Regions from separate parts of the Salinicoccus jeotgali genome, predicted to be linked through region 4. Evidence: riboswitches for the same ligand, from Rfam matches in the RefSeq annotation. Region 4 holds a riboswitch; each other region holds the start of a gene.
What was found. A riboswitch is a leader RNA that binds a small molecule or an ion and turns the genes downstream of it on or off. The one in region 4 is predicted to bind thiamine pyrophosphate.
Positions count from the first base shown of each region.

Region 1: linked by a shared signal. The riboswitch ahead of ACZ43I_RS04445 (ECF transporter S component) and the one ahead of tenA (thiaminase II) in region 4 are both predicted to bind thiamine pyrophosphate.
Region 2: linked by a shared signal. The riboswitch ahead of ACZ43I_RS03290 (YkoF family thiamine/hydroxymethylpyrimidine-binding protein) and the one ahead of tenA (thiaminase II) in region 4 are both predicted to bind thiamine pyrophosphate.
Region 3: linked by a shared signal. The riboswitch ahead of ACZ43I_RS10605 (3-oxoacyl-ACP reductase) and the one ahead of tenA (thiaminase II) in region 4 are both predicted to bind thiamine pyrophosphate.

Region 1 is NZ_AP043830.1:881,806-889,374, reverse strand. Features, by position in the region: gene ACZ43I_RS04460 (YlbF/YmcA family competence regulator) at 1-312, opposite strand, end outside; gene ACZ43I_RS04455 (energy-coupling factor transporter transmembrane component T family protein) at 436-1,227, opposite strand; gene ACZ43I_RS04450 (ABC transporter ATP-binding protein) at 1,220-2,614, opposite strand; gene ACZ43I_RS04445 (ECF transporter S component) at 2,620-3,174, opposite strand; TPP riboswitch at 3,267-3,357, opposite strand; gene ACZ43I_RS04440 (ABC transporter ATP-binding protein) at 3,406-5,232, opposite strand; gene ACZ43I_RS04435 (ABC transporter ATP-binding protein) at 5,225-6,946, opposite strand; gene ACZ43I_RS04430 (2-oxoacid:ferredoxin oxidoreductase subunit beta) at 7,068-7,569, opposite strand, start outside.
Region 2 is NZ_AP043830.1:639,913-647,481, forward strand. Features, by position in the region: gene ACZ43I_RS03265 (YkvI family membrane protein) at 1-141, opposite strand, end outside; gene ric (iron-sulfur cluster repair di-iron protein) at 616-1,308, shown strand; partial or broken gene ACZ43I_RS03275 (glycosyltransferase) at 1,384-2,873, opposite strand; gene ACZ43I_RS03280 (DUF7916 family protein) at 2,961-3,878, opposite strand; gene ACZ43I_RS03285 (VOC family protein) at 4,070-4,501, shown strand; gene ACZ43I_RS03290 (YkoF family thiamine/hydroxymethylpyrimidine-binding protein) at 4,539-5,117, opposite strand; TPP riboswitch at 5,179-5,277, opposite strand; gene ACZ43I_RS03295 (SDR family NAD(P)-dependent oxidoreductase) at 5,433-6,170, shown strand; gene ACZ43I_RS03300 (hypothetical protein) at 6,220-6,666, shown strand; gene ACZ43I_RS03305 (protein adenylyltransferase SelO) at 6,824-7,569, shown strand, end outside.
Region 3 is NZ_AP043830.1:2,051,157-2,058,725, reverse strand. Features, by position in the region: gene lipA (lipoyl synthase) at 1-280, opposite strand, end outside; gene ACZ43I_RS10615 (lipoate--protein ligase family protein) at 326-1,138, opposite strand; gene ACZ43I_RS10610 (NtaA/DmoA family FMN-dependent monooxygenase) at 1,360-2,661, opposite strand; gene ACZ43I_RS10605 (3-oxoacyl-ACP reductase) at 2,673-3,422, opposite strand; TPP riboswitch at 3,525-3,627, opposite strand; gene ACZ43I_RS10600 (IS30 family transposase) at 3,849-4,808, opposite strand; gene ACZ43I_RS10595 (DUF3991 and TOPRIM domain-containing protein) at 4,932-6,182, shown strand; gene ACZ43I_RS10590 (transporter substrate-binding domain-containing protein) at 6,583-7,422, shown strand; gene ACZ43I_RS10585 (amino acid ABC transporter permease) at 7,437-7,569, shown strand, end outside.
Region 4 is NZ_AP043830.1:79,504-87,072, reverse strand. Features, by position in the region: gene ACZ43I_RS00385 (polysaccharide deacetylase family protein) at 1-89, opposite strand, end outside; gene ACZ43I_RS00380 (TetR/AcrR family transcriptional regulator) at 182-772, opposite strand; gene ACZ43I_RS00375 (YhgE/Pip domain-containing protein) at 922-2,574, shown strand; gene ACZ43I_RS00370 (metal ABC transporter ATP-binding protein) at 2,777-3,523, shown strand; gene ACZ43I_RS00365 (metal ABC transporter permease) at 3,520-4,365, shown strand; gene ACZ43I_RS00360 (metal ABC transporter solute-binding protein, Zn/Mn family) at 4,403-5,350, shown strand; TPP riboswitch at 5,529-5,628, shown strand; gene tenA (thiaminase II) at 5,699-6,385, shown strand; gene thiD (bifunctional hydroxymethylpyrimidine kinase/phosphomethylpyrimidine kinase) at 6,378-7,172, shown strand; gene thiM (hydroxyethylthiazole kinase) at 7,176-7,569, shown strand, end outside.

The DNA of each region.
Region 1 (7,569 bases), 800 kb from region 4:
TGAGACCATCTGAAGGAGTTCATTCACTTGTCCTTGGGACTCCTTGAACTGATCGACAATCGGCATTTCATCCAGCTCGGCTTCGATCTTTTTGATCTTCTCCTCAGTCATCTGATAGGCCCGTTCCTTACCGTAGTTCTGGAAATTGACCGCCTGCTTCTGCAGACTCTTCAAACTGGCCATCTTTTCGCGCACTTCTTTATTTTCATGGATTTTGGCTTCGGCTTTTTTGAAAAACTCCACCTGATCGGTTTGAGCGATCATCTTGCCAAGATCTTTCGCTTCATTTACAATATCGTCCTTCGTATACATTCGACTGCCACCTTTTCATATTTTGCATCCGGCTTTCATTTATAGCAGATGATATTTTACGGATTATTAAAATCTCCTATCAGTATATATCTTTTATCACTATATTTCAAAGCGATTCTTTCATTATCTTGCATCGGATGTACCAAAAGGCGTTATCCACTGTCCTGAATAGTAAGATGCAATGACACCTACAGCAATGAGTGCTATAAAACAGACGTCATATCCGGAAAATCTAGTTTGCCGGTAATAGGTCCGCACCCCATCATCGAATCCTTTCGATTCCATCGCCACCGAAAGACGATGTGCCCGTCTGATGCTCTGGCTGAGCAATATCACCACCGTGCTCGTGAATCCTCTGAGTCCCCCTATATACTTTCGGCTGATCAATGAACGGCGTACTTTGCGCGCCCTCCTCAAAGTGATGAACTCCTCGACTATAACAGGCATCATACGAATCGATGCCATAAATGAATAGGCGTACTGCGGCTTTACTTTCCCCTGTTGCATCATGCTGTAGAATACATCAGTCAACCTGGTAGTAAAAATGATGAGCGAACCGAAAAATGACAGCGTCAGACCGCGCATCGTTATGTGAAGTCCTCTCACTACGCTTTCCTCAGTGATGTGCACAAGACCAAATTCAAATAGGGTCGTGTCACCTTCACCGTATAAAACCATATATGCGCTGGAAATAAGCCCTGTTAAAATGGTTACGGCAATCAACAATGCTTGATACTTGAGTTCAATTCCGCTCATGACTAAAAATAATAAAAGCATCCAAAGCGACAGATGGAATAGATGATTGGGATCATGTATTAATACCACAGTTCCAAATAGACAGATGGCCACTGCTATTTTTGTGAGCGGGTTGGTCCCATCTATAAATGTAGAATAGCGTTTTATCGATTCAAACACCGCTACCCACCTCTTTCATTATACCGTCATGGATCTGGAGACGCCGCGAGGGATAGCGTTCTTTTATTTCTTTATCGTGGGTGATCATGATAATCGTCGTACCACCTTCAACCAGCTCATGCATCAGTTCGAGCAGTTTGAACGTATGGCGCGCATCCAATCCGAATGTCGGTTCGTCCAAAAAAATGATCTGCGGGATTCCGCCGAGGGCCGTTGCGACACTTAACCGCCTCTTTTGTCCTGTTGATATTTCAAGCGGGTGCAGCCTTTTGATATGGGAGAGGCCCATCCTTGAAAGGACCTCCCCCGTCTTCCTTTCAGCTTCCGCCTCATCATAGTGCATTTCCAGGTTGATGAGCACTTCGCCAAAGACGCTATTGGTGATGAATTGGAGCTCGGGGTTCTGAAAAACCGGATAGAGTGCCCCTTGGAATTGTTTGGTCTTCCGTATCCGCCGACCTTCGAATATGATTTCACCCCGTGTTTGCATCAGTTTCATGACAGCCATCATGAAACTTGATTTGCCACTTCCATTCTTTCCTTCCAGTGTGATCCACTGCCCTTTTGATATATGCAGATCATCCACATTAAGCAGCTCGTCTCCTGCTCTGTTTATTGAAAGACCTTTGATCTGCAGAAGCGGCATGCCATTACCCGTGCTTTTGGCGAACCGGGGCGCGTTCTGCCAAGAATGGGGATGCCATACCCCTAGAGCGTCCAATGCTTCCCTATTGTCATTTAACATATCATCCGGGGTGGCGGAGGCGGCGATACAGCCTTCATCATTCAACAAAATAATCCGATCCACTCTAAACCACACGTGTTCAACCCTGTGTTCGACAATTACTACAGTACGCTCTTCCCACACTTCCTGTATCGTCTCCCATAAAGAACAGGCAGTATTTTCATCCAACATGCTTGTCGGCTCGTCGAAAAAGAAAGTATCGGCTTTCTGGAGCAATGCAGAAGCAATCGAAAGTTTTTGCTTCATGCCGCCCGATAAGCTGCTGATTTGAGCATCAAGAGGTTTTTCCAACCCCACCGCCTCTAATACGGATAAGGCATTCGAGGTCATATCGCAGACAGGCACTTGATTATTCTCCATTATGAAAGCAAGTTCTTCACCGATTGTAGGCATGGTGAACTGAGAATCAGGGTCTTGAAAGACCACAGCACCCTCACCAAGCAAATCCATATGGTCCGCTTCCAGCAGTGCATCAATGACGCGTGGCATGAGGCCACTCAGTATATTCAATAAAGTACTTTTGCCGGAACCACTCGGTCCTACTATCAGAACTTTTTCACCTTCTTTTATCTGCAGGTTCATGTCCGTAAACAATGGGGCATTGGCGCCCCGAAACTGCAATGCCATATTCACCACTTCCATACCATCTATGCCCCCCTTTCTGTTTCCTTATACTGACCGAGCAGTTTAAGGAAACCTGTCTCAAGCAATGCTCTATAGAGGATATGTGCAAGCCACCCTGCGACCACTGCCCCACTTAATATCCTGAAGCCAACCATCAGAATCAGGTTCCATGTTTCGAGATGGGCAAGGTAACCATAGTACCAATCCAAAGGCAGTGTAGAGAGCGCCGCTGCTGTCCCTGCTGATACAGCTACCATCAACGCTGTACTTTTATATCGTACAATGGCAAAAACAAGTTCACAGGCCAACCCTTGGATAAGTCCATAGATAATAAGCATGACATCGAACTGCAGCAGGACTATGGTTTCAGCCGAGGCTGCTGCAAATTCCGCAATCAATGCAACCCCCGGTTTCCTGATGATGAGATATACGATGACCGGCGCGATGAACCACATGCCATAGACCAATTCATTTAGATGGATGCCGAGAGGTTTCAAAGCTGTGTAGAATGCCCCCCAAACTGAGTAGATGACTGCAAACACGAGTGAAACGACGACGGTCACCAAAACGTCTGTCAATGTTAAAGATTTTCTTCATTTTAATACCCTCCTGAAATCATTAGAGAATAAAAAAAGCACACCACTAATGTAGTGGTGTGCATATTATAATTTTATGTAATATGCCACTTCCCTACGCTAGTATGATCTAGATCAGGTGATAAGGGTAATTCTCAGTCCAAAAGGACACCCCTAGTGGTGTGCTGTTATTCAATTAACTCCATGATAGCGTATTCTCAGACTTTTGTAAAATCAGTTATTGTCCGCAATCATTTGATGATATTTACCACCCGCTTTAAGCAGTTCTTCTTCACTGCCGCTTTCAACGAGTTCACCGAGTTCCATGACGAATATACGGTCCACGGCTTTGATTGTATTCAATCTATGCGCGATGATGATGCTTGTACGGTCCTTCATCAATCGTTCAAGCGCCTCCTGGATCTTCAGTTCCGTAACCGTGTCTATGCTGCTCGTCGCCTCATCAAGCAACAGTATCGCCGGATCAGTTATCAGTGCTCTCGCTATGGAAATGAGTTGTTTCTGTCCTTGTGAGACGAAGCCCTCATCAGCCTCGAGCACAGTATCATAGCCATTCTCAAGCTCTATGATGAACTCATGGGCATTAGCCAATTTTGCCGCTTCAATGACCTCATCATCTGTCGCATCCAATTTACCATATCGTATATTTTCGCGGATCGTCGCCTCGAACAGGTATGGATCCTGAAGCACAAAAGCTGTCTGTGAACGCACTGCTGTACGTTTATAATCCAATATGTTCCGGTCATCGATACGGATTTCACCTTTGTCCGTCTCGTAGAAACGGGCAAGCAGCTGCATTACCGTCGTCTTGCCTGCACCAGTTGAACCTATGAGCGCGACCGATTCACCGGCATCGATCTTGAAGCTCAGATGATTGATCGTTGGCTTCTCTTGATCAGCATCATAAGAGAATGAGACGTCGTCAAATTCTATTTCTCCGCGGATCGTCACATCCTCAAGATGCCCTCTATCTGTTTCAGTTTCAGAATCGATGATCCCAAAAACCCGCTCTGCTCCGGCAAGAGCCGACAGCACTTGGTTAAACTGATTCGAAAGGTCAGCCAGAGGCCGTGTGAATTGGCGGGCATATTCAGCAAAGACCACAATCGTCCCGATGGTCACAAGCCCATCTGTATAGAACACGAGCAGGCCACCGGCCCCGGCAACAATCGTAAAGCTGACATTATTCAGCATGTTCATGATCTTTGGAATCAAACCTGCATAGAGGAAGGCCCAAAAAGTGATTTCCCTTAAGTTCGCAGCCTTCTCGCTGAAATTGCGTATGGCCGTTTCTTCTTGGGAGAATACTTTAACGATTTCCTGACCGGATACCATCTCTTCGATATAACCATTCATTTCACCCGTGGCCCTCTGCCTTTTTTTATAAAGCGGCCCCGTCCGCTTTGTGATGAATGCCACTGCCACAATCAATATCGGTATGATCGTGACCGTCAATAACGTCAACAGTGGACTGAGATAAAGCATTACACTGATTGTACCAATCAAAGTCACGACACTTGTCGTAAACTGGATAAATGAAGTGTTCAACGTCTGGGAAATAGTTTCGATGTCGTTTGTCATCCGGCTCATCAGCTCGCCATGCTGCCTCTTATCAAAAAATCTTACGGGGAGCTTCTGCATGTGCGAAAACAGCCGCGAGCGCAGTTTGTATATCGTCCTCTGAGACAAGCCCACCATGAAGAAAGCCGCTGTGTACTGTATGGAGGAGAGCAGTATATAGATGACAAGGAGAAAAATCAATATGCGGCCGAGCCCGTCAAACTCACGCGGTACGAAATAATTGTCTACGATATAGCCAACAAGGAACGGACCGGTAATGCTGAGCAGACTCGTCAAGGTCACCAGGAAGATGATCGAATAGAGAAGCTTACGCTCTTCCGAGATAAATTTCCAGAGCCTTTTCAAGGTGCCAGAAATATCGTTGGCACGACGCTGATCGTCTTTATTCTTCTTATTTTTGATTTCTTCCTTAGTGAGGACAGGTTCGTGTCCAAACGGTTTCTTTATGAAATCAATCATCCAATTGCCCTCCTTCCGTCTGTGATTCCACTATTGAACGGTACAAGTCGGACTGCTGCAGCAGTTCTTCGTGCGAACCGAGCGCATTGATCTTCCCGCCCTCAAGCAGCAGAATACGATCTGCCATCTTAGCGGTGACTATCTTCTGCGTCACGATGATCTGGGTGGTTTCTTCTTCCCTGATCGCTTCCCAAAGGGCAGATTCCGTTCTTATATCAAGCGCTGAAGTGCTGTCATCCAATATAAGTATCCCTGGCTTCCTGACAAGTGCACGCGCTATCGACAGCCGCTGCTTCTGTCCACCAGACAATGTTACGCCCCTTTGTCCGACTCTTGTATCATAACGATGATCGAACGATTCGATGGAATTATGGATCTGGGCTTTTTGGGTTGATGTGAAGATATCGGATTCCAATGCTTCCAAGTCACCCCACAGCAGATTCTCGAATATACTTCCCGAGAAGAGCACCGCTGATTGTGGGACATATCCGATGGCCTGTCTTAGGTCTTCTTCATTCCATTCTTTGATGTCCCGTCCGTTGATGTAGATGTTACCTTCCTCTGTCTCATACATTTTAGGTATCAGGCTGAGCAGCGTGCTTTTTCCTGAGCCGGTCCCGCCCATGATGATAAATTTCTCTTTTTCACGGACTTCAAAACTGATATCGCGCAACACGTAGCGGGAAGAACCTGGGTATTTGAAAGAGACTCCTTCGAATTTAACCGACCCTGCCTGGTTTTCTTTAACGATCTCTGCATTATCATTTATGCTGATTGGGGATTTCAGCACTTCTTCCATGCGGTCGCTCGAAGCTTTGGAGCGGCTGAAGGCGATGATGATGAATGCAAACATTGAAAATCCGCCTTGCATCCTTAATGCATAGTTTACTACGGCCACCACTTCACCCACTTGGATGGTATTGTTCTGCAAAAGATCTGAGGCCATCCAAAGTACGACTAGCAGACTGCCGTTGATGATGAGGAGGAGCACTGGCATGATGGATTCCATCAATCTCAGGGCATATATGGTATCGTCGCGCAGGCGCCCTGCCACTTTGCTGAATTTGCTGATCTCAAAATCGGCACGGTCGTTTGCCTTGATCAGCCTTACAGCTTCTAGATTCTGCTGGATGAACCGGTTTATCTTATCCAGCCGTTTTTGGACCCTTAAGAATATCTGTCCACCTTTTCTCGCTGTAAAAATCAAGAAGATAAGAAGGAGAGGTGTAAGAAAGGAGAGATAGAATCCAAGCGTCGGGTTGACGACAAAAGACATGATGAGGGAACCGACAACAAGCAATGGTGCCTTGATGATCACCCTCAATGACATATACAGCAGCATCTCAGACTGCAATACATCCTGGGTCATACGCGTAATGAGGCTCGAGGTTGGAAATTTGGACAATGTCGCCAGTGTAAAATATTGGACCCGTCGAAAAAGTGCTGTGCGCAGGTCATAGCTGAAACTGTTTGCCACATGACTTGCAAAGAGGGAGTTCATTATCCCGCTTATAAACGCCACCATACTGATGGCGAACATGACGATCAGGTAGAACCACACAGTGTCGATGCTTTCTGCCACAATCCCATCATCTATGACCTTGGATATCAGATAGGGTTGAGTGAGTTCAACCGTCAACTCTATCAGCATAAAGAAGAGGGCAATGGCCATGAACCACTTATATTTCAATGCGAATTTATAGACTGTCAGCAATTTCTTCCACCCTTTTTTCTTTCGATTACCGAAGTATTATAGTAATTATGACATAATTCAATCTATTTTGACAGTCTAAATAAAAATGCATTCGAAGCACATCTGCTTCGAATGCATCAACTTATCGGAATGCCGCCATCAGCTCATCGAATGTTTCATCTTCAAGCGTCATATCCCTTTTGACAAGAGGCTGATCGAGATAGCCTTCTATGTTTTCCTGATAGGATTTTGATTCCGCGTCATGGTAGATGATCCCTTTAAGAAGGCCATTATTCGCCATGACATGCTGCATTGCATTTTCTGCGTCCGTATGATCGTAATCATCCAAATCTTCTACAGCCACCAGGTTCTCTTTGAACCAATCATAAGTGTTCACCTTATTGTATGTGACACACGGGCTGAATACGTTGACGAAGCTGAATCCTTTGTGGTCCATTGCCTGCTGGATGATGGCAGTCAGCTGTTTGATGTCTGAGCTGACGCTCTGTGCCACAAATGTCGCACCGCTGGCCATGGCAGTCCGTATCGGCTGGATCGGATCTTCCTTCGAGCCGTCCGGCGTCGTCTTCGTAACGAAACCTTTGCCGGAAGAAGGCGATGTCTGCCCTTTAGTCAGACCGTAG
Region 2 (7,569 bases), 560 kb from region 4:
TGAAAGCAGGACCGCCCAGTAACTCATCATACCGTAGTTGGTGAAGAACTGCAGGATCTCCTGACCTGTAGAAAACCCCGCACCGAGCACTACCCCTACATAGGCAAACCCGATTTTCAGCGGTTCTTGTTGATTACTCAAACAAATCTCTCCTTCTTGAAGTTGCGGGCCACTCCGGCGCTATACACCGGAATGACAGATTTTAAATTTTTATTATGAAATATATTTCAACAGTACTATATTAAACATAGAGCACACCAAAGTGTCAAACTGTTATGACGTAAGTTATCGTGAAATTTATTTTAATTATAGATGAAATAATATTTCTATAAAACAATTGAAAGCGCTATCACTATATACTTGTAATACTAGACCGTACAAGGGATAGGGTGTGATTTTTTTATCAATGAAACTATGTGGATGAATATGTTGTGAGACCAGAATAATGCAAGTGTAAAAATATATGATTTAATTTAGAAACCTTATGGCCATTTCATTGACTTATCATTGTCACTAAATGTTCAACAAATCACATTGAAAACGCAATCACAGTAGAAAAATGTGTGTTATATTAAACATGTATAAAAAATGAATGTTTAAAACAGGAGGGTTATCATGACAACTGTAAATCACGGAATGTGGGTACGGGACATCGTTAATGAAATTCCAAAAAGCGCAGATATATTCAGGAAAAATAGAATTGACTACTGTTGTGGCGGTAAGATTTCACTATCAGAAGCAGTGGCGGCCCGCGGCCTCGACTTAGAGGGCTTGATGGGAGAGATAAACGCAATAGAGACGCGCGACGAGTCCGGCATACAGCCAAAATATCTTGATGAAAAAGGCATCATCACCTTCATCCAGAACAGATACCACCAGGAACTGTTGGATGAATTCCAGGCGCTCAGTCCGTATGTCACAAAGCTTGCACGCAAGCATGGTCCGAACGAACCCCATCTTGTCCGTCTGCAGGAACTGTATAAGGAGCTGCGCAGTGAGATGATGACACATACAGAAGAGGAAGACCATGTCGTCTTCCCGATGATCATTCAATACATGGAAAATCCATCATCAGAAATAAGTGATAAACTTCAGCCGCACGTCAGTGAATTGGAAGGCGAACATGAAACGGTAGGCAATATACTAAAAGAACTGCGTCAGATCACTTCCGATTTCACACCGCACAGTGAGGCGTGTGGCACATACCGACTTGTCTATACACGACTTGAAAAAATTGAGAAGGATACATTCGATCACGTCCATCTTGAAAACCATGTCTTGTTTGAACGCGTCAGGAAAGCAATGTAGTTGAATGGAAATAACCCTCGGGACGTATATATGTATCCCGAGGGTTATTTCTGTTTTGGCCATCTATATGAAAATTTACAGCTGTCCGAGCAACCTTCTGTAATTCTCCACAGCGGTCTCCTTATGGAGCCTATCACTTATCTCGACTGATTCCAGGCCATTATCGGATATCTTCATCATCGATTCAGCGAATGCTTCGATGTTCTGGGGCTCGACCAGATAGCCCGTTTTGCCTTCATCAATGATTTCACGGGGGCCGTATCGGACGTCGTAGGATATGACCGGACACCCGGCATCTATACTTTCCATGACCGTCAACCCGAACCCTTCCAATTTGCTTGTGAGCAGAGAAGCTTTGGATTCAGCGAATACCTTTTTAGGGTTGTTGGTGAAGCCATGGATGTCCACATGGTCTGTCAACTCGAGTTCTGCGATAAGTTTCTTGAGTGAGGCGAGTTGATTTCCTTCATCCATGCCGTAAAGGACGAGTCTTTCTTCATATCCTGCATCCTTGAATATTTTGAAAGCCCGGACCAGATGGTCGAGCTGCTTTTGAGCGCTGAAACGGCCTATATAGACAAACTGTTCTTTAACCTTCCCCCTGACCGTTTTACTCGGGGTGAGGAAATGGGGGATGACGCTGAATTTCTCGTCCGATATGTCCATCACTTTCTGAATGTCTTCCTTTTGATGATGTGTCAATACGAGATAGCTTGCAACCTTGTCGCTGTTTCCCAAAGCGTATTTATAGGAGCCGCGTATCCCTTCCCCTGTGTCAGCCAGGTGGGAACTGTGGAAGACCAGAACATTTTTCGTCCCGCTATCATTGGAGAGGAGCGGGCGGTCGAGCAGACGGGCGTCATTGAAGACAATATCACCTTCACTGAATCTTTCTTCGAAATAATATTGGAATAGTTTTTTCTCATCGCAAAGAATTTATAGGGTCTGTCATCTTTCAGCAGTTCTATTAAGGAAAGACGGGGTTCATCGTCTTTGATGGTGTAATGGTTGATGCAGTAGACATCTCCATGGACGTCATAAAATTCTTCTGAAATTTTATGGAAGGTTTTTGGGTCGTACCGCGTGATCTGGTGGAGATCGCCATATTTGTTGTAGCTTCTCCTCTCGACTTTTTTCTTGGATATGGGACTCATGAAATCCTCAAATTTAAGCACGCGGGAATCTTCATGAAACTTGCGGTAGAGGGTATATTCGTCACCTTTGTAGTAGCGCACAGTATCGTCATCGACACGTTCTGCAGTCAACCCTTCAATGTCAACTTCACTTTCGGTTATCTTGGGTTTGTTTATGATCAACGTTTTCTTTATATCGAATAATTTATAGCCTGAGAGCCAATCGTATATGTTTTCAAATTGTGTGTTCTCATGCACAACGTCCCTTTTTCTGAACACCTCATATATATCAGGATAGTTGATATTGTAATTGGTCGTAAGGATCGTCGATTGGACACCGAGTTCATCCTGCAGCAGTTTGATTCTGCTCAACAATGATTTCGTTCTTCCGCCGTGCTGTTCGGGCAGCGTCGAAGTAACTGTATAGATCATCACATTTATCCTCCTGGGTTCTATTACCTGGTGGTGTTCCATTTATGTCTGTGGCATATCACCAGGATACATCAGCTGCGTGCATCCTCACCGGTTTATGGAGCGGGCCATGCGCACATAAGTATGGCGGCGGCCACGGATGGCAATCGAGTAGGCCATAATGTTTTCCGGCACTGCGATTCCGTAGAAGCCCGCATCTCCGATGTGATGAATGTCGGCACCGGCCATCTTGGCGTTCAAGGCAATCTGGCGGATAGTCGCGGCATCAGCACCTTCCTGGCTGGTACCAATCGTTGACATAACAAGTGCACCTTGTGAATGGATATGGGTGGTATATTGCTGGGCGTCTTCTACGGTGATCCCGGGCACCGTGCCGGGTGCCGGCATCAGAATGACATCGGCGCCTGCACGGATGAAAGTGTTGAGGGTTTCATTGGTGATGATTGTACTGCCTGTTTCATTTGCTACACCAGCTCCATGCATTTTGCCGGCGATGATCAATATATCTTCACCGAATATCTCCCGGGCACGCGCTATGGCTAGGGCGATCTCATCATTTGAGACACCCGTTTTTGGATTGCCGGTAAGGCAGATGAAGTCGAAACCAAGGGTCTTTACAGCCGTTAGTGCTTCCTTGGATGCGATGCGTCCGCGGTTGATGGTGTCGAGCGCTTCAATCTCCTCGGCATCGAGATCGACCGGCTCAAGGTTGAGTCCGATCGGCCGTCCTGTAAGCTGTTTAATTTCCTGCATCAACTCCAAGTCGGCAGAAGGCTCCAGTCCTTCTACTTTCGGTTCGAAGACATCCAGCAGGTTGAACAGCAGCATGTCCGCTCCGAATGAAGCGGCCAGTTCTGCATTGGTGATGTCCGGATAGAGTGGGGGCACTGTGGCCATCGTCTCTGCGAGCATCACCCGGCCTTCACTTGCCTGGATGGATTGTTTCAGATCCCGGCCGGACATGCCTTTGAAATCAGATGCATTACAGTCCAGTAATCGTTTCATAATGGATCGTCTCCCTTCTTTGCCCTCATTCTATATAAAAATATCCCCGCTGACCAGTTTGAAGCGGATGGCGGGGAGGGTGCGCTCAGAATATATTTTGCACCATATTCTGTCAGCACCAAATATATATGGTATATTTACAATGTAAAACTACATCTTCTATACTACCTTATCTGAAAAGGGGAATGGCCATGGACAGAATCAATCTGATTACACTTGGCGTCAAAGATATTTCAGCTGCTGTCGCCTTTTACCGGAAACTTGGGTTGGAGTCGATCATAATGGGTGATGAGGATGAGATAGAAATCATCTTCTTCAGGATGAAGGGATCGAAACTGGCATTATATCCGCTCGACACGCTTGCCAGGGAGACCGGGGCGGAGGCAATGGATGTGACACATGGCTTCAACGGCATCACCTTGGCATTTAATGCGAAATCTGAAGCGGAGGTCGATCATATACTGGAGAGGGCCAAAAAATCAGGTGGCATCGTCACCAAGGAAGCGAGTCCAACCTCATGGGGTGGCTACAGCGGATATTTCAAAGATCCGGACGGCTATTACTGGGAAGTCGCCTATGGTTCTGATTGGGATTTTGATGAGGACGATATGCTGATCATATAGAAATACGGCCCGCCTCAAAGAGGCGGGCCGTATTCAATCAGCGGTTGGAAGGACTGTTTGATGAGAGGGTGAAGGTCATGGCGGTATGTCCTGCCGCTTCCTGTACTTTCAAAAACGCCGATTCCAAGGCATTGAAGATATCGTGGACGTCCCCATCCAGTCTTGTGGCACCATGGCTGGCACTCACTTTCACACCTTCTTTCGCTGCTGCATTGATTCGGGATTGGATAATCTCCATATAGTCCTCAGTCCCCAGCGGATAGAGCGCGAATTTGCATCCGGCCTGTTGCGCCACACCTCTACGCGGCGCCGTCGAACCAGTCGGTGTTTCGAGATCATTCTCCTCGTGGGTTTCGGGACATCCAACCGAAAATGTACCGCTCATCGCCACGTGCTTGCCAGTCTGTGCGGCGTTTAAGTAGATCGACTCCACAACAGCAAAAACTTCGGATATAGGGCCATGCACCGACGATGATACGTCATCCGTCACCATCATGACTTCAGCAGTTTCAGTTTCCTCCAAAGCTGATAGGATGACATCCACAAAGTCGTCGCTCATCACACTCAAATTGAATTGACAGCCTACCGGCTGTTTTGAACCGTATTCATTTCCCATAATGCCATACCTCCTGAATATTGATATAAAAAACTGCAGTCCGATAGGAATGCAGCATGAAGGTATATCAGCTGCACTTCCCCACGCTGGTGTTATCCAGATCGGGTCGTAGGGGTCCGGTAATCCGTCTCAGCTTTATATAGCGCCCCCAGTGCATCGGTATGCAGTTTCATCTTTATCATACATGTGATCATCAATCGACTACAAGTGATAGCTTGAGATGATTAAAAATAAATTGCGTTATAAAGTTTGAAAATTGAGATAATTGGGTACCTGTATCGTGAACGGATACGGTCATTAAAAGGAGGATGCACTTTGGATCTTAAGGACAAAGTAGCAATCATTACAGGAGGCGGCTCCGGTATTGGACTCGCCACAGCACAAGCGTTCTTGGAAAAAGGGGTAAAAGTCGTAATTGCAGACTACGATGAGGAAGCGGGCAGGAAAGCAGAAGAAAAGTTGAAAAGCCATGGTGACGTTGTGTTTCAGATGACCGACGTATCAGTGGAAGAGGATATTAAAAAAGTCGTTGCTCTCGCCGTGGAAAAGTTTGGACATCTGGATATCATGTTCAACAACGCCGGAATCGGTGTCCAGGGCGAGACGCACAAGCTTTCCTACGAAGATTACCATAAAGTGATCAGAGTCAATCAAGATAGCGTATTCTACGGTTCGAAGCATGCCATTCCTGAAATGCAGAAGGCTGGAGGCGGCGCAATCATCAATACCGCATCCATTCTCGGCAGTGTAGGCGAACCGACAGCATTTGCATATAACGCTTCCAAGGGCGCAATAAACTTAATGACGAAATCCGTCGCATTACAATATGCCAAGGATAACATCCGCGTCAGTGCAGTAGCTCCGGGCTATGTTGATTCCAACATGGTGAATAAGGACGCATTGGGAGAGTTTTATGATGCTCTCGTCGATAAGCACCCAATCGGTAGGCTCGGCAAGCCTGAAGAGATTGCACATGCAGTGGTATTCCTGGCGGAGAATGACTTTACGACCGGCACAACCCTCCTTGTAGATGGCGGTTACACCGCCCAGTAGGTTTATAGGGGGCAAGGCACCTGTACTGACTGTCGACTTCGATGCTTCCGTGCTTGGAACCCCAGTCATAAATGACTACTCGGAAGTGACCTTGAAGCATGTGCAGGCAGAAACAGCAGCCCCTATCGATAAAAAAGTCCTCCGGGAAGGCTCAAGGACACGTGATGTCATAAAGAAATTGACTGAAGACACATGGGTGCTCGAAGAATATTCAGATGAAGGTCTCCGGACACTTACAAACCTGAATATCACCTACGGCACCGAAAATAGGAACGTCTATACGATAAAAGAAGGCGATCCGCTTTCTGCCAAGGTGGAGTGTGATTGGAAGGTCATCGTCAAGGATGATGATATCGACACTGAATTGACTACCAGAAGCGTCATGACTGCCGACCAGGACTATTATTATCTTTTGAATGAATTAACGGCATGGAATGATAGAAATGAAGTATTTTCAAAAGCTTGGAATAAAAAAATAAAGAGAAATTATACGTAGGATGTCAAAAATGCCATGACCACAAAAGTCATGGCATTTTGTTTTCATACATTAAAAATCAACTATCAGCAGAAAGCAGATATACCCATAGTTATTAATGCTGTACCAACTCTGATAAAATGGGTAGACAGAATACCACGTAAAAGGGGCGAATATTATGACTGAAAGCGGATGGCAATTGGAACACACTTATACAGAACTCCCGGGAGTCTTCTATAGAGAAACACAACCGGAGAGTGCAGAGTTTCCGGAAATGGTCCTCTTCAACTGGAAATTGGCGGGGGAATTGGGTCTGGATGCGGCAAACCTTCAGATGGAAGCAACTGATGTCCTCTCGGGGAATGAGGTGCCAGAAGGCAGTAAACCGATAGCACAGGCTTACGCGGGGCATCAGTTCGGCAGTTTTACGATGCTCGGGGATGGCCGTGCAGTACTGCTCGGTGAGCAGGTGACACCATCAGGCGCACGGATGGACATTCAGCTGAAAGGTTCCGGACGTACGCCGTTTTCCCGCATGGGGGATGGGCGTGCGCCACTCGGGCCGATGCTTCGGGAGTACATGATCAGCGAAGCGATGCATGGGCTTGGAATACCGTCGACCCGTGCCATGGCACTTATTACGACAGGGGAAGCGGTGAGCCGCGGCAAGATGTTCCCGGGTGCAGTATTGACCCGTGTGGCATCGAGTCATATCCGTGTTGGAACTTTCGAATATGCAGCCCGTGCTGAGGGAGACGATAATGTGCGGATGCTTGCAGATTACGCAATCGGCCGCCATTATCCAGAAATTGCATCGAAACCGGACAAGTACCGGGAATTTTTGGATGCCGTCATAGAGCGTCAAGCTGACTTGATCAGCAAATGGCAGCATGTGGGCTTCATCCACGGTGTAATGAACACAGA
Region 3 (7,569 bases), 310 kb from region 4:
CCGCGACACGTTCTGGTTCATTCCAATCTAATTCATTCGGCATTCCTGTTTTAACCGCACAGAATCGGCACCCACGTGTGCATGTATCACCAAGAATCATAAATGTAGCAGTTTTACGCTCGCTCCAACATTCATAAATATTTGGACATCTTGCTTCTTCACATACCGTATTTAATTTTTTATCTCGCATCAATTTCTTTAATCCTGAGTATGATCCATTAGTATTGATTTTAGTTTCTAGCCATTTAGGTTTACGCAGGTACTCTTCTTTTTTAGACATCGAAAGTACACTCCTTCAGTAGTTGATATAATGCAAGTAGTTGTTTTAATTCATAATTTGGGTCGCGTATTTGCTTTTTGCCAATTGATTGATTTCATCCCACTGTGCATCGGTCAATGTCATCGGTTTAAACTTGACATCCAAGCCAGTTTGAAAGCCATGATAAAAAGCGTCCACTAACATATCGTATGTGTAATTTTGATTTGTAATCGCATTAATAGCGATGGCCTTTTCATAAAAAGAAGTACGCTTTTTCTCTCTCATTCTTTCAGATGGAAAAAGGAAAAGATCAAACAACATTTTTTCATTAATATTCATTGGAATTGAGCCATGTTGTAGTAAGACATCATCTTTACGTACTTGAGCATTGCCTGAAAGTTTTTTATCATCAATAATTAGTTCATAGTAAGTAGCCTGTTCAAAACAAACCGATGATCTGCCTTTAATTATTTCTTCTCTCGATGGGTAAGCATAATCAGCTTGTATGCCCAAATTACGATACCCTTCTAAGATCCCTCTTGTTAAAATATGGTACGCTTCACGAACAGATGTGGGTATGAAGGGATGATCCTCCGTCACGACAATACTATAGGTTAGCTCATCATCATGAAGTACGGCGCTACCGCCCGTCAAACGCCGAACAAAATCGCAGTTATATCGCTCAAGTGCAGAAAAATCAATCCGTTTATCTACTCTTTGAAGTCTTCCTACGGATAGGCTTGGTGCTGACCAACCGTAAAATCTTAATGTAGGGGGGATAACTCCTCTACTATGCCAATTTAATAAAGCCTCATCAATCGCCATATTGGTAGCCGCATTGTTGTGTCCTGTATTCAAAAATCCCCATTCTTCTGGCATCATAACCCTCCTCCTTATTAGATCCAACCTAATTTTTTAAAGTGATAGAAAAAATGCAGATATTTTCTTATTATTAAATTCCTTGAGTGAAAGTAAAGAAGTGAATCACAGTTTATTATAAAACAGTGATTTTTTTAATATTTATCAAATAATTTACTTTCAAAACTTAAAGTACCTGGAAAGTTGAAAATTTTCGGTACTTCAAAATAAAAATTGAAATATTAATATAATGATAGCATTTCTCTTAAGTTTTCTCCATTGTAATTTCTTCTAAAAATTTTGCGCTTTTGCATTTCTGGAATGATGAATTCAACAAAATCTTCCAGACTGCCTGGGAGTGTTGGCGGCATCAAGTTGAAACCATCTGCGACACCTGCCTTCATCCATTTTTCGATTTCATCGACAATTTCTTCAGGCGTACCAATAAGTGTCAAGTGTCCGCCTCCAGCGTTTAGGTAACCGAGTAGTTCACGGACTGTCGGATTTCTGTCTTCTATGATTTCTAACACAGTTTGATAACGCCCGACTGGGCCTGTGAATTCTTCGATTGGGGGCAATGCAGGGACTTTTTCATCGAGTTTCCACGATTTTGTGTCTTGCTGAACAAAGAATTCGAGTTGCTTCAGCGCAGTATCAATTGGCAGTAAATCGTCTAATTTCGCTTTCTTTTCTTGTGCTTCTTCTTTTGTCTTACCCACATAAGTCACTAGACCTGGAAACACTTTGATTGAGCAGTCTGGCCGATGACTTTCTCTTATTGCCCGATCTAATTTCTCACGATAGGCTTTTGCTTGTCTTAAGTTCCAAGCAACTGAGTAGACTGCATCGGCATATTTCGCAGCAAGTGCCACGCCTTCTATTGATGCCCCTGCTTGCATCGCAACCGGTTTTCCTTCCTTTCCTAAAGGCAGGGTTAATGGCCCCTTTACTTGGAAGTAATCTCCATTATGGTTGAACGGTTGAATGTTATCGTTTTTGGTGATTTTATTGTTCGCTCTGTCTGGACTATAGTCATCAATGGACCACGATTCAAATAATTTATCCATGACTTCTGCAAATTCATCTGCTTTCTTATAACGCACTGCTCTTTCCGGTAATTCCAGCATACTGTGATTTTGTGCTTCGTAATCGGACATTGATGTCACCAGGTTCCAGCCCACACGTCCTTTTGTTATATGCTGCAGTGTGAGTAACTGCCTTGCTGAAGTAAACGGGTTATTAAACGTTCCCGAAATAGTTGAAACAAGTCCAACGTTAGCTGTGACATTACTCATGGCAGTTAATACAACTATTGGATCAAAATAACTCGTTGGCAATTCCGTAGCACTATAAGCAGGGAAGGCTTGTGCATCTGCGAAAAATACCGCATCGAATTTTCCACGTTCAGCAATCTTCGCCAAATTTTCATAGTATCCAATTGTCGTAAATTCATCTATGCTCGAATCTGCTGTCATCCATGCTGCCTGATGATGTCCTACACCATACAATAAAACTCCTATATTTAACTGTTTCGGATTAATCATAATATATCCCCCTAGTTCATAGTAAGGCCGCCATCCACCGTGATGTTCTGCCCCGTAATACCATCTGCTGCTTCGGAACAAAGATAAACCACCATATTCGCAACATCTTGAGGGGATGTGACTTTCCTCAATGGTGTGGATTGTGCGATTAAATCAAATACTTCAGGTGTTGTGGCTGCACTTGCATCTGTTGTCTTCAATAATCCGCCCGAAACGATATTTGCTCGGATGCCGTGCTGACCAAGCTCTGCTGCAACATTTCTGGTGAACCCAATTAAAGCAGCTTTTGCTGTTGTATATTCGTGATATGGTACCACAGGGTTTTGATATAGATTCGTTCCGATGCTAATGATTGCACCCTCTTTTCGCTCTAGGAATTGGGGGAGGGCACTTTGTGATACGTTGAACGCGGCTTTTAACGTGCCGTCTAGTTGTTGTTCATAATCTTTGTAGGTTAAATCTTTAAATGCTTTTTGAGTAGTTGGGTCAAACTTGAAGTTTACGAGTGCGTTGTTTACTACAACATCAATCTGCCCAAAATGTTCAGTCCCTTTTTTAACTAACTGTTCAACTTCTTTCCTATTTGTAACGTCTGCCTGAATAGAAATTGCTTGGGGTCCGATTTGCTTTTGCAACGCTTCTGCTTCTGATTTGCTGCGATTGTAGTTAATGATGACATTAAAGCCTTTTTCACTCAATTTTTTTACGATGCATCTACCAAGACCTCTGCCACTTCCTGTTACTAAAACTGTCCTTGCCAAGTAAATACCTCCTCTATTTTAGAAAAAAAATACGCAACCTTCGTAAGAAGGTTACGTATCGAGAGCGAATTATATACACCTATAAAGGCATAGATATTTAGCTGTATCGAAGTAACACTTTCCTACGCTAGTTTTAACTAGATCAGGTTCAAAGGGTTTGAGGTTATCCTCATCTCAGTTTACAAAAACGCCCCTAGTGCAAATTTATTCTATTTAATATCATTGTAGTACTTCTAAGAGATACGTCAAGTAAATAGTGAATACTTTGAAATTTATTGAATAAGCTGAGCAGGACTTCTCATCCAAGTGAATCAAAAAAATTCTAATGAGGTCCGGCAGTATATTGAACGTGTTTCTACTATTATATAGGGGTCGTTCATTGATGGAAATGGCCCCTGTATATGTTATTTTTCATTTCTTCGTTTGTCAAAATAAGCTAGACAGCCTGCCTACATTCATGTAACTCATAAATGCTTCCAGCGGTGTCTGGTAGTTCAAAAACTTTCTGGGTATGTGGTTTCTCTTGGAGGCTACTGAAGCAACCATCCTCTGATCCACTGTGTTGAAATCCATATGCTTGGGCAGGCCGTCTTTCCGAAGCAGTCCATTGGAATGTTCATTCAATCCTCTTTGGGAAGGCGTGCCCGGGTCGGCAAAGTAAATATCAATATCATTTCGGTTGCTCATTGACTGCCAATTTGAGAATTCCTTACCACAGTCGAAAGTAATGGATTTGAACACATTTCTGGGGATCTGATGGAACCATGCGTTGATGACTGTTTCAATATCCTTTGCAGTCCGGCCCTCGGGCTTGAGGGTAATGATCACTTTCGACAGCCGTTCTACAAGTGTCACAACGGCACTTTTATGATGGATGCCGACAATGGTATCGCCTTCCAGATGTCCAAATTCTTCTTTGAATGCTGGGTAGTCCGTCTTTCTGTCAGAGAGTTTCCGTCTGAAAGCCTGTCTCCCACGGCGTTCCTTATGGCCGTTGGGTTTTCGCTTTCCTTTCATCGTCAAGGTGGAAACATCAAAGTCTTTGCGCTTGAACATGCGGTACAATGTGCGGCTGGAGCAGTTGATCGGCTGTTCACGGCGACCGACAATCACATCCGGCGTCCATCCTTGCGCGACCTTTTCTGCCACATATGCGCGTTGATCATTCGACAGCACCGTCTGTTTTCGACCGCAACGCTGCTTGTTTGCCTTGTAGCGCTTATAGAAATCCAATGCGGTGTGACCGTCTTTCAGGAAAGTGACCACATTGTGGACGGTCTGACGTGCTCGGCCAATCTGTTCTGAAATCTTTGATACAGAGACATTCTGATGGAAATAAGATTCTATAATTACAAGTTCATCCGTGCTAAGATGGGTGTAGGTCATTCGTGATCACTCCTATGATTTCTTTGGTCGGAAATACATTTTGAGTGTATCACGAGTGGCTTTCTTTATGTGTCTAGCTTAATTTTACAATCGGCGATCCTTAAAAAAGAGGAGAGAAGGACTATGAAAGAATACTCTCAAAAAGAGATACAGCAACTGTTTAAAGAAAGAAAACCGATACCAAAGGAACTGGTCACTCAAGCTCAAAAAGCAGATCTCATTGATGTGATTGAAAAGCAGGGCGATGTCGTCATCCACGTATCTGATAAGTACGCAAAACTCGCTGAACATGACAGTTTTGTGATTGATAAGCAAAATAACTCATTCTTCTGGAACTCACAAGATTTAAAAGGGAATCCGATCAATTATTTAAGAAGTGTTCATGATTATAGCTTTAGAAGTGCCATTAAAGAACTCACTTTAAATGATGAGTACAAAACCGCAGAAGTCAATGTCGATAAAGAACAAGAACCCTTTGTCTTTCGGCCAGATGAGCTGTCGGAAGACACTTCCGTCGCAAAAGATTACCTCGTTAATCAACGAGGCATCAATGAAGACTTAGTAGATACACTCATTGATAAAAAACTCATACAGCAAGATCACAATAACAATGTCGTATTTTTGTGGGCGAAAAATAAAGAAGTCGTCGGCATGGATAAGCAAGGCACTCAACCTGATAAACGGTTTAAACAAGTCGTCAAAAATTCGGATGAAAAGCAGGGCTTCAATATTACGAATGGACGGCCGGAAAATCTGTATGTGTTTGAATCCTCGATTGATTTATTAAGCCATGTCAGTATGTACAATCCGCCAAATGCACGGCTGGTTTCGATGACTGGGTTAAAACCACAGACATATTATCATGCTATCGGACAGATTTATGAAGAAACCAAACAACCGCCAAAAAATGTGGTGTTTGCGGTAGATAGTGATGTCGGCGGAGAAAGCTTCATGTTGGAACACATCAACAATAAAATCGAACATCGAGAAAGTGATCGCACCGTTCAAAACTTTGTTGCTTCTCCGAGACATCAAAATTTTGAACAACTGGGCGAACCGAGTGATTTGAAATCGTGGCATCAGGTGAAAGATTTTAATGACATTTTGACGAATATTCAATCCCACGATGTTAAAATGCAGTATCAGCCAGTCGTTTTAGATAAGGACACATATTTTGATACAATCGATTATCAGAGTAAGTATGAACGAGTCTTAGATAAGTTGTCTAAAGAGGCTACAAATAGTAAAGACATCTCTTCTTGGAAAATCGCAAAATCTATTGCACAAGAGCAGTACCCTCAAAAGAATTCAAAAGAAAAGTCAGAAGCGAAACAAAAATCGCCATCTGGATTAGAAGTAAACGATATTCTGTAAATCTGGGGCGCATACAGCGCATTTTAATGGACAACTATCCATCTAAAATTACTAACTTGCCTTAGAATCGCTCTCTCAGCACTGGAAATAGTGAAAAATCATGGGAAATATAACCATAAGTTCGGTATGCGGTGCCACAGAGGCTTCAAAAAGGCAAAACCAGAATTATTGCAGATGTTTGAATCGCTGGAGGAACAAGTTTAAACAAGTAAAACACTGGCTGACGAAATTCAAAAGGGATAGGGTCATTTACACAAAATTATTGACGCCCCCGTTTTTTATCGCGTATAGTTATTAATGTTGTTGACAATAAGTGATAAGTACCTTGTTTTAAAGACATAAAGCATTTACAATATTCGTGTTAATTTTTATAAAACGTGTTAGAAACGAGGGGAGAAAGTTGCGTTTAAAGGGGTGTTTGGTAGGCGTTGGATGTCTCCTATTTGTGTTAGGGGGCTGTGGCCAGACAAGTAATCATGCTAATGATGACACATGGGACAAAATAAAAGAAGAGGGGGAACTGGTTGTCGGAACACCTGGAACACTGTATCCTTCTTCTTATTATCCGGAAGACTCTGATGATTTAACTGGTTACGATGTTGAGGTGATGAAAGAGGTTGGCAAACGGCTCGATCTAAATGTGCAATTTGAGGAACTTGGCTTTGACGAGATGTTCGCTGCATTGCAGTCAGGGCGGATTGATGTGGCGCCGGCCGGAGTAAGGGGTGAAACCAAGAAGAAATTTTCCTACAGCAAGCCGTATAAATATTCTTATGCGACCATGGTTGTGCGTAACGATGAAGTGGATGATTTCACATCACTTGAAGACTTGGAAGGGAAAACAGCTGGTGGTGCAGCAACAACGGTATACAGCGATATTGCCCGTAAATTTGGCGCTGAAGTCAAGACCTATGGAAATGTCACGAATGATGTCTATTTAAGAGATGTTGAGAATGGCAGAACGGATGTTGTGATTAATGATTATTACTTACAATTGCTGGCTCTAAAAGCACTTCCCGATTTGGATGTCACGATTCAGCCAGATTTAAAATTTTATCGATCTAACCAGCATGCTGTTATCGATAAAAATGCTGATAGATTAAAAGACAAAATTAATAAGACTTTGACTGATATGAAACAAGACGGTACCCTTACTGAACTGTCTGAAGAATTTTTTGCCGGGGAAGATGTCTCAGAGAAGCCGGATGACGATATTCGGACTATCGAGGGTATTGATTAGTGTTTGACCTAGAAATGGATCAAGTTCAGTTGAATGGATTGTTTGATTGGCATTTAGCATGGGATAGTCTTCCATTCCTTTTAGAAGGTGTACCAGCCACATTAACCGTATCCTTTATTGGAATGGTTATTGGCTTAGTTCTAGGTT
Region 4 (7,569 bases):
ACAGAACTTGTATTCTGCTCTGCCTTTTCGGGGGATTGGCATGCCGCCAATATAATGATAATGGTAAATAGATACAGTAGTTTCTTCAATTCAGTCACCTTCCGCCCACTCTTCAGTCTGGGTTTACATATTTATCTTGCTATTGCTCGGACAAACCCTTATTCAGCTTATCAGCAGCGGTTCATATATCAACTGCCTTAAACACGCCATTTATGGTGAATGTTTCAATTAGACCCGCCATCTCTTCGGTTGATTCCTGACAGTCATTTTTGAGCCATTTCAAAAATATGCCCATATGTGCATTCGTCACATATGTTATCAAGTAATCCGTAAACCCTTCCGAGTTCAAATCCACACCGAACTCCTCACTCTTCACTTTATAGAAATCATACATATGACGGGAAAAATACTTTGCAAACTCTGTGGTACCCACACTGTTGGCTACCGTCAACACGCGTATTCGGTTTTCCTTAAGGTACTCAAAAACTTTCAGGATAGTCTCTTTAATCTGGCTTTCTGCAATTTCACTGTAGCTTTCACCCACAATGTTACCGTACAACAATGCCTCGATGTCAGAAACAAGCGCGACTTGAAAACTCTCGATCAACTCATATTTGTCGCTGTAATGGCTATAGAAAGTTCCTCTGTTGATCATCGCTTCATCACTTATATCTTTTATCGTAATATTTTCAAATGACTTCTCTTTCAATAGCTTGATGATTGCATCATCTATGCTTTGTAATGTTTTCTGTACCCTTAGATCTTTCTTCAAAAATACTCAACCTTTCTTAGTATTATGTTGGTTATCCTACACAATGGATTATATTAACCATTGAACAATAAGTAAAACGACATATAATATTTTATTGTACACAGTGTTCATTAATTATATTTTAGCACAAATAATGGAAAGGTGATTCAATGTTCCAAGATTTTAAATTTATCTTCAAAAAACCAATGCTTCTAACTTCCCTTCTCGTCATTTCTTTATTACCAGTCATATATGCATCCATCTTTCTCGGTGCCATGTGGAATCCCTATGATCGTACTGATGATATGGCTTTCCATGTCGTGAACGAAGATAAGGGTAACGAAGATATTGATCTAGGCGCAGAAATAGAAGAGGAACTTAAGCGGAATGATCAGCTTGATTGGCAGTTCACCGACTTGAATGAGGCCAAAAAAGCGCTGCAAAAAGGGGATTCGTACGGTTATCTGCGGATTCCTGAAGATGCCTCCGACAATGCAATGACTTTTTTGAGTGATGATCCGAAACCAGTAGATATGGTGTTGAAAACGAACCCAGGGCATAATTTCATCGGCTCGATAATGTCTGAACAGGCAGGTTCCATGCTGACGGATACTGTAAAAACGAGCGTCACTGAAACTTATACATCTACACTCATCGGCCAACTGAATGACCTCTCGGAACAAAGTGATGAAGCCAAGCAGGCATTGGCTGATTTAAAAAATGGCGCCCATGATCTCAATGATGGATTGATCGAAGCTGAAGAAAGCACTGCCCAATTGAATCAGGGCTCTGCTGAGGTTAATGAGGGGGCCGCTCAGCTCAGTCAGTCGTCAAAAGCACTTCATGATGGTGAAACGCAGTTCACAGGACAATTGGAACAATTTTCACCAATTCTCGGCAACAATGCCCAGGCGGTCCTGGGTGCACAAAGAGAACTGGAAGACGGTGCAGGGCAAATTGAAGCGGGCAGTTCCCAGTTGGCTCAAGGAGCTAGCGAATTGAATTCCGGTTTATCACAGCTTGAGTCTGGCACAGGGAATTTGGTAGAAGGTTCGGGAGAACTTGCTGGTGCACTCGATGAAATTGATACAAGGTTCAACGAAGTTTTATCCCAGTTGGACGAAAACGATATTGCATTTACAGAAGATGGTGCAAAAGCCATTGCCACACCCGTCAATCTGGATATTGAAAGTATTGTAGATACTCAGAATTATGCCCAGAGCTTTGCGCCGCTCATCATTGCAGTAAGCTTGTTCATCGGCAGCATCACCTTCAATGTCGTCTATCCGATGAATAAGATTTTTGAAGACAGACAATCTGTACTACGCCAGTGGGTGAGCAGAATCTCACTGTTCCTTAGCCATGCCTTATTGATGTCGACACTGTTATATATTGTAATTGTCTGGATTATGCAGATTGAAATCGCCAGTCACGGGAAATTTTTCTTGGCCATGCTAGTGTGGTCGACTGCCTCCATTGCAATGATTGGACTGCTTGTCATGATTTTTGGGAATTTCGGGAAGTTTTTAGGCATTGTACTGCTCATCATTCAATTATCATCAAGTGCCGGTACTTTCCCGATCGAGACCTCAAGCGATTTCTACCAAGGACTCTATCAAGTGGTGCCGATGGCCTTTGTAGTAACCGGTTTCAGGGATGCAGTGTTCAATCAAGGATTCGATTATAATTTCAGTACGGTGATCTATGTATTGCTCGTGACGATACTGGCAGCTTTCATCCTCATATCATTAGTGCTGCTATTGAAGAATAAAATGCCGAAGTATGAAGAAAAAGTCAATAAACTAAGCAAATTTGAAAGTTGATTCTAGCAGGGGCCTACTAAACAAAGTAGGCCCCTTTTTGATGTAATTTACTTAAATGACTGTAAATTTGCATATCTTTAGTAATTTTATTTGTAAAAACCAATTACTTTTGTTATAGTGAATTAAGTTTAGGGAGCCCTAACTTAGGGATCCCTAATATTCACTATCCCAGAGGGATGTATAGTAATAGGGGGATCACGTTTTGGAGCAGTCACTCGACGTTAAAGATTTAACCGTTTCATATTCTAATAAAATTGCCATAAAAAACTTTGATGTTTCAGTGGATTCGGGCAAACTGATCGGCATTATCGGACCGAACGGTTCCGGAAAATCAACATTTGTAAAATCAGTCCTTGATCTGGTGCCAAAAGATTCGGGGGAAGTACAGATATTTGGAAAATCCATCGATAAAATCCGTAAGAATATCGCCTATATTCCTCAAAGATCACATATAGATTGGAATTTCCCCATCCTGGTCAAAGACACGGTGATACAAGGCACCTATCCTAAATTGGGCCTATTCAGCCGCCCTAAAGAGAAAGAAAAGAAAATAGCCATGGAAGCATTAAAAAAAGTCGGAATGGAAGAATTCGCCGATAAACAGATAGGTGAACTTTCAGGTGGACAGCAGCAAAGGGTGTTCGTAGCGAGAAGTCTCTCTCAAAATGCCGATATCTTATTCATGGATGAACCATTTGTTGGAATCGACATCCACAGTGAGGAAGTCATCATCAAAATTCTGAAGGAATTGAGGGATCAGGGAAAAACGCTATTCGTCATCCACCATGACCTGACCAAAGTAGAAGATTATTTTGATGACTTGATCTTAGTGAATGGCGGTCTGGTTGCTGCAGGGCCGGTTGCTGAAGTGTTCACCCCAGATCTGATGGAGAAAACTTTTAATGCGCCATTAGCTGTTTTAGAGAACATGGGAGGTAAACTATCATGAGTTTTTTGAATGACCTATTGTTCTATGATTACCTCCAGAAAGCCTTGATCACTTCAATAATGGTCGGCATCATATCCGGTGTAATCGGCAGTTTCATCGTACTGCGCGGAATGTCGTTGATGGGGGATGCCATTTCGCATGCAGTACTGCCTGGCATCGCCATTTCTTACATGTTGGGTATTTCGTATTTCTATGGTGCTGTAGTAGCAGGAGTGATCGCTGCTGTGGGTATAGGTGGCATCAGCCAAAACAGTAGAATCAAGACAGACGCTTCAATCGGAATAGTGTTCTCAACTGCTTTGGCTCTAGGGATCATACTGATTACAAAAGCGCAGAGTGCAACAGATTTGACGCAGATACTGTTCGGTAACGTCCTCCACGTCAGGACTTCTGATATGTGGATCACTGCAGGGGTCAGCCTTCTGGTCATCATCATTATCGTGGTCTTCTATAAAGAACTTCTCATTGCAACATTCGATGAGACGATGGCACGGGTTTATGGCTTGAACACCCGTTTCATCCACTATGGTCTGATGGTACTGCTGACACTTGTTGCAGTCGCCTCCCTGCAGACAGTCGGGGTGATACTGGTAGTCTCCCTGCTGATTACGCCGGCCTCGACCGCCTATCTGCTGACGAACCGCCTATCCATCATGATCGTATTATCTTCAATTTTTGGAGCCAGCGCTGCAGTGGTCGGCATCTATTACAGCTACATGCATGATCTGCCGTCCGGCCCTATCATAGCGATTGCTTCTGCCATCCTCTTTGTATTGGTGCTGATTTTTTCTCCAAGGCAAGGCGTACTGTGGCCAAAGCTTCGCAAGATGAAAAAATCATAATTGATGAGCCATTATAAATTTTTAGGAGAGATTAAACATGAAGAATAAGATTACTTATCTGATCGGCCTGTTGATGGTCGTACTAGTGTTGAATGCTTGTTCAAATGAAAGCAGTGCTGCGGGTGAAGCGAATGAGGATGATAAATTGAAAGTGGTCACATCCTTTACGATTCTAGAGGATCTCGCCCGTGAGATTGGAGGCGAGGATGTCGACATTCATAACCTCGTACCGACCGGCACGGATCCCCATGAATACGAACCACTTCCTAAAGACATGAAAAAGGCCACTGACGCGGATATTCTTTTCTATAATGGCTTGAACCTTGAGGGTGGTGGAAATGGTTGGTTCTTTAAAATGATCGATTCCGTCAATCAGGACCTAGACGATGTCTACTCCCTATCAGACCGCATCGAACCGATGTACATCACTGATGAAGAGACCCAAGCAGAAGAAATCAACCCGCATGCTTTCATCAGTCCTAAAGTGGGGATAAAGATGGCAGAGGATATGCGTGACGCTTTCATTGAAAAAGACCCGGAAAGAAAAGAAAACTACGAGAAGCGGGCTGACGAATATCTTAAACGATTGAAAGATGTAGAAGGGGAGTACCAACAGAAGATAGATGACATTCCGAAAGAAGGTCGGGTACTTGTTACAAGTGAACGCGCCTTCCAATATCTTGCCAGTGATTACGGTTTGAAGGAAGGGTATATATGGGCAATTGATACTGAAGATACCGGTTCACCCAACCAGATAAATTCACTTGTTTCATTCATTGAAGAAAATGACGTGCCTGTACTCTTCATCGAATCGAACGTCGATCCGCGTCCGATGGAGACCGTCTCCGATCAGACGGGCGTTCCTTTTTCCAAAAAACCCATCTATTCCGATGAAATTGGAAAACCGGGAGAAGAAGTGGACACCTATATCAAGTATCTGAATTACAACATCAATCTGATCCATGACGAGTTGAGCGCCGAGTAAAAGATATGGCCGTGTGGCCATATCTTTTTTTAATGGTTGATGACCCTCGATGTTCTATCTATCATTGATGTCGTCAAATTTCCCGGGAAATCATTGAAACACATTGACAGTCTGATGACTCATATCCATATTTGACTTTGAGGAATGAGTCGGCTAACATGATAATCAACTGAATACGCAACACCACTAGGGGTGCTTTTTAGCTGAGACGGTCACAGACCGATCCCTTTGACTTGATCTGGATAATGCCAGCGTAAGGAATGTGGGATGGTCGGACATATCCTGTCTTCATACTAAACCCATTTCCTACGCTGGAAATGGGTTTTTATCATTCTAAATAGGAGGATTATGATGTTAAGTACACAATTGAAGCAGGATGCAGAGCAGTTTATTGACGAAATATACGGGGATGATTTCATCCAGGGGCTCATAAATGAAGATATTGATCACGCTTCACTCATCCACTATCTTCAGGCAGATGCATTATATCTTGAAGAATTCGCAAATATTTATGCCATGCTGATCTCGAAGACCACTTCCAAGGACATGATGGAATATCTTCTCGAAGAGATGCGTTTCATACTTGGGGGAGAGGTCGAGGCACATGAAGTTTTGGCAAGAGCTGTAGGAAAGCCATATGCAGAAATCATAAAGGATGGAGAATGGTATCCTTCTGCCGATCATTATATTAAACATATGTACTATAACGCCTATGCTAAGGAAAATATCGCATTCACATTAAGTGCCATGGCACCGTGCCCCTACATCTATCAAAAGTTGGCGGAAAAGGCGATGGCGCAAAACGTATTCCAGGAAAACCACCAATACCGGGGATGGTTCGAATTCTACAGTAGCAATATCGATGAGACGGCTGATGTGATGTTCAACGCCATCGACAAAGAAGCGGAGAATATGAATGATGATGAAATAGGCCTGCTGCGCAAAAATTTCAGAGAGAGTGCAGAGCATGAAAGGCGGTTCTTCAATATGGCGATGACAAGAGAACACTGGGCGGGGGTGGATATGAATGTCTAGAATGCCCATTGCGTTGACTGTTGCAGGGACCGATCCGACTGGCGGCGCTGGTGTTTTGGCTGATATCAAAACCTTCCATTCACAAGAGGTGTTTGGAATGGCTGCAATCACCGCCCTGACCGCACAAAATACCATAGGCGTCCAAGATGTCCATAATATCCCGGGACAGTTTCTACAGGAGCAATTGGACAGCATCTTTTCCGACGAAGTACCAGACGCCATGAAAAGCGGCATGATTGCCAACGAAGAGATGATGGCAGTCATAAAAGAGTGTGTTGAACGCCACCAAGTCCCCTATATCATCGATCCGGTCATGATTGCCACAAGCGGTGATCCACTCATAGATGGAGATGCTGCTGAATTTCTCAGAACACAGCTTTTACCCCTTGCTTTGACCGTTACACCAAACATACATGAAGCAGAGAAGATCAGTGGCCAACAAATCAGTAGTGAGGGGGATATCAAGAAAGCTGCCGATATTTTCCTGAATGACATCGGGGTGCAGAGCGTTGTAATAACAGGCGGACATCTGGATTCAGGCCCCACAGACTATTTATTTACTGCAGACAACGCAATAGAACTCAGTGAAACGCGTATCGATACAACCAACACACATGGCACAGGATGCACATTTTCAGCAGTGATGACAGCAGAGGTGGCCAAGGGGAAATCAATCGAAGAAAGTTTCCGTACCGCTAAGCGCTATATCACTTCGGCAATCAGACATAACCCAAATATCGGAAAAGGTAATGGACCGGTCAGCCATTTCAGCTATAAAGGAGAGTAATTCATGGATAATGTAAATAGACTCAGAGAGATGAACCCGCTTGTTGTCTGCATCACAAATGATGTCGTCAAAAACTTCACGGCTAATGGGCTCCTTGCGATTGGCGCTTCGCCACTTGTAGGCGGGGAAGTCGCAGAAGCTTCAGATCTGATGAAATCCGCTTCTGCACTCCTCATCAACATCGGTACTGCAGATCAATCCAAACTACAGGTCATGGATGAGATGATGAAGGAAGCAAACAGGAATGATGTGCCGATTGTATTTGATCCAGTCGGATTTGGTGCTTCACGCTTCAGAGTCGAGATTACAGAACAATTATTGTCACGCCATAAAGTTTCACTCATAAAGGGGAATCCCGGAGAGATGCATGCACTATCAGGAGCTGAAAGCAATATGA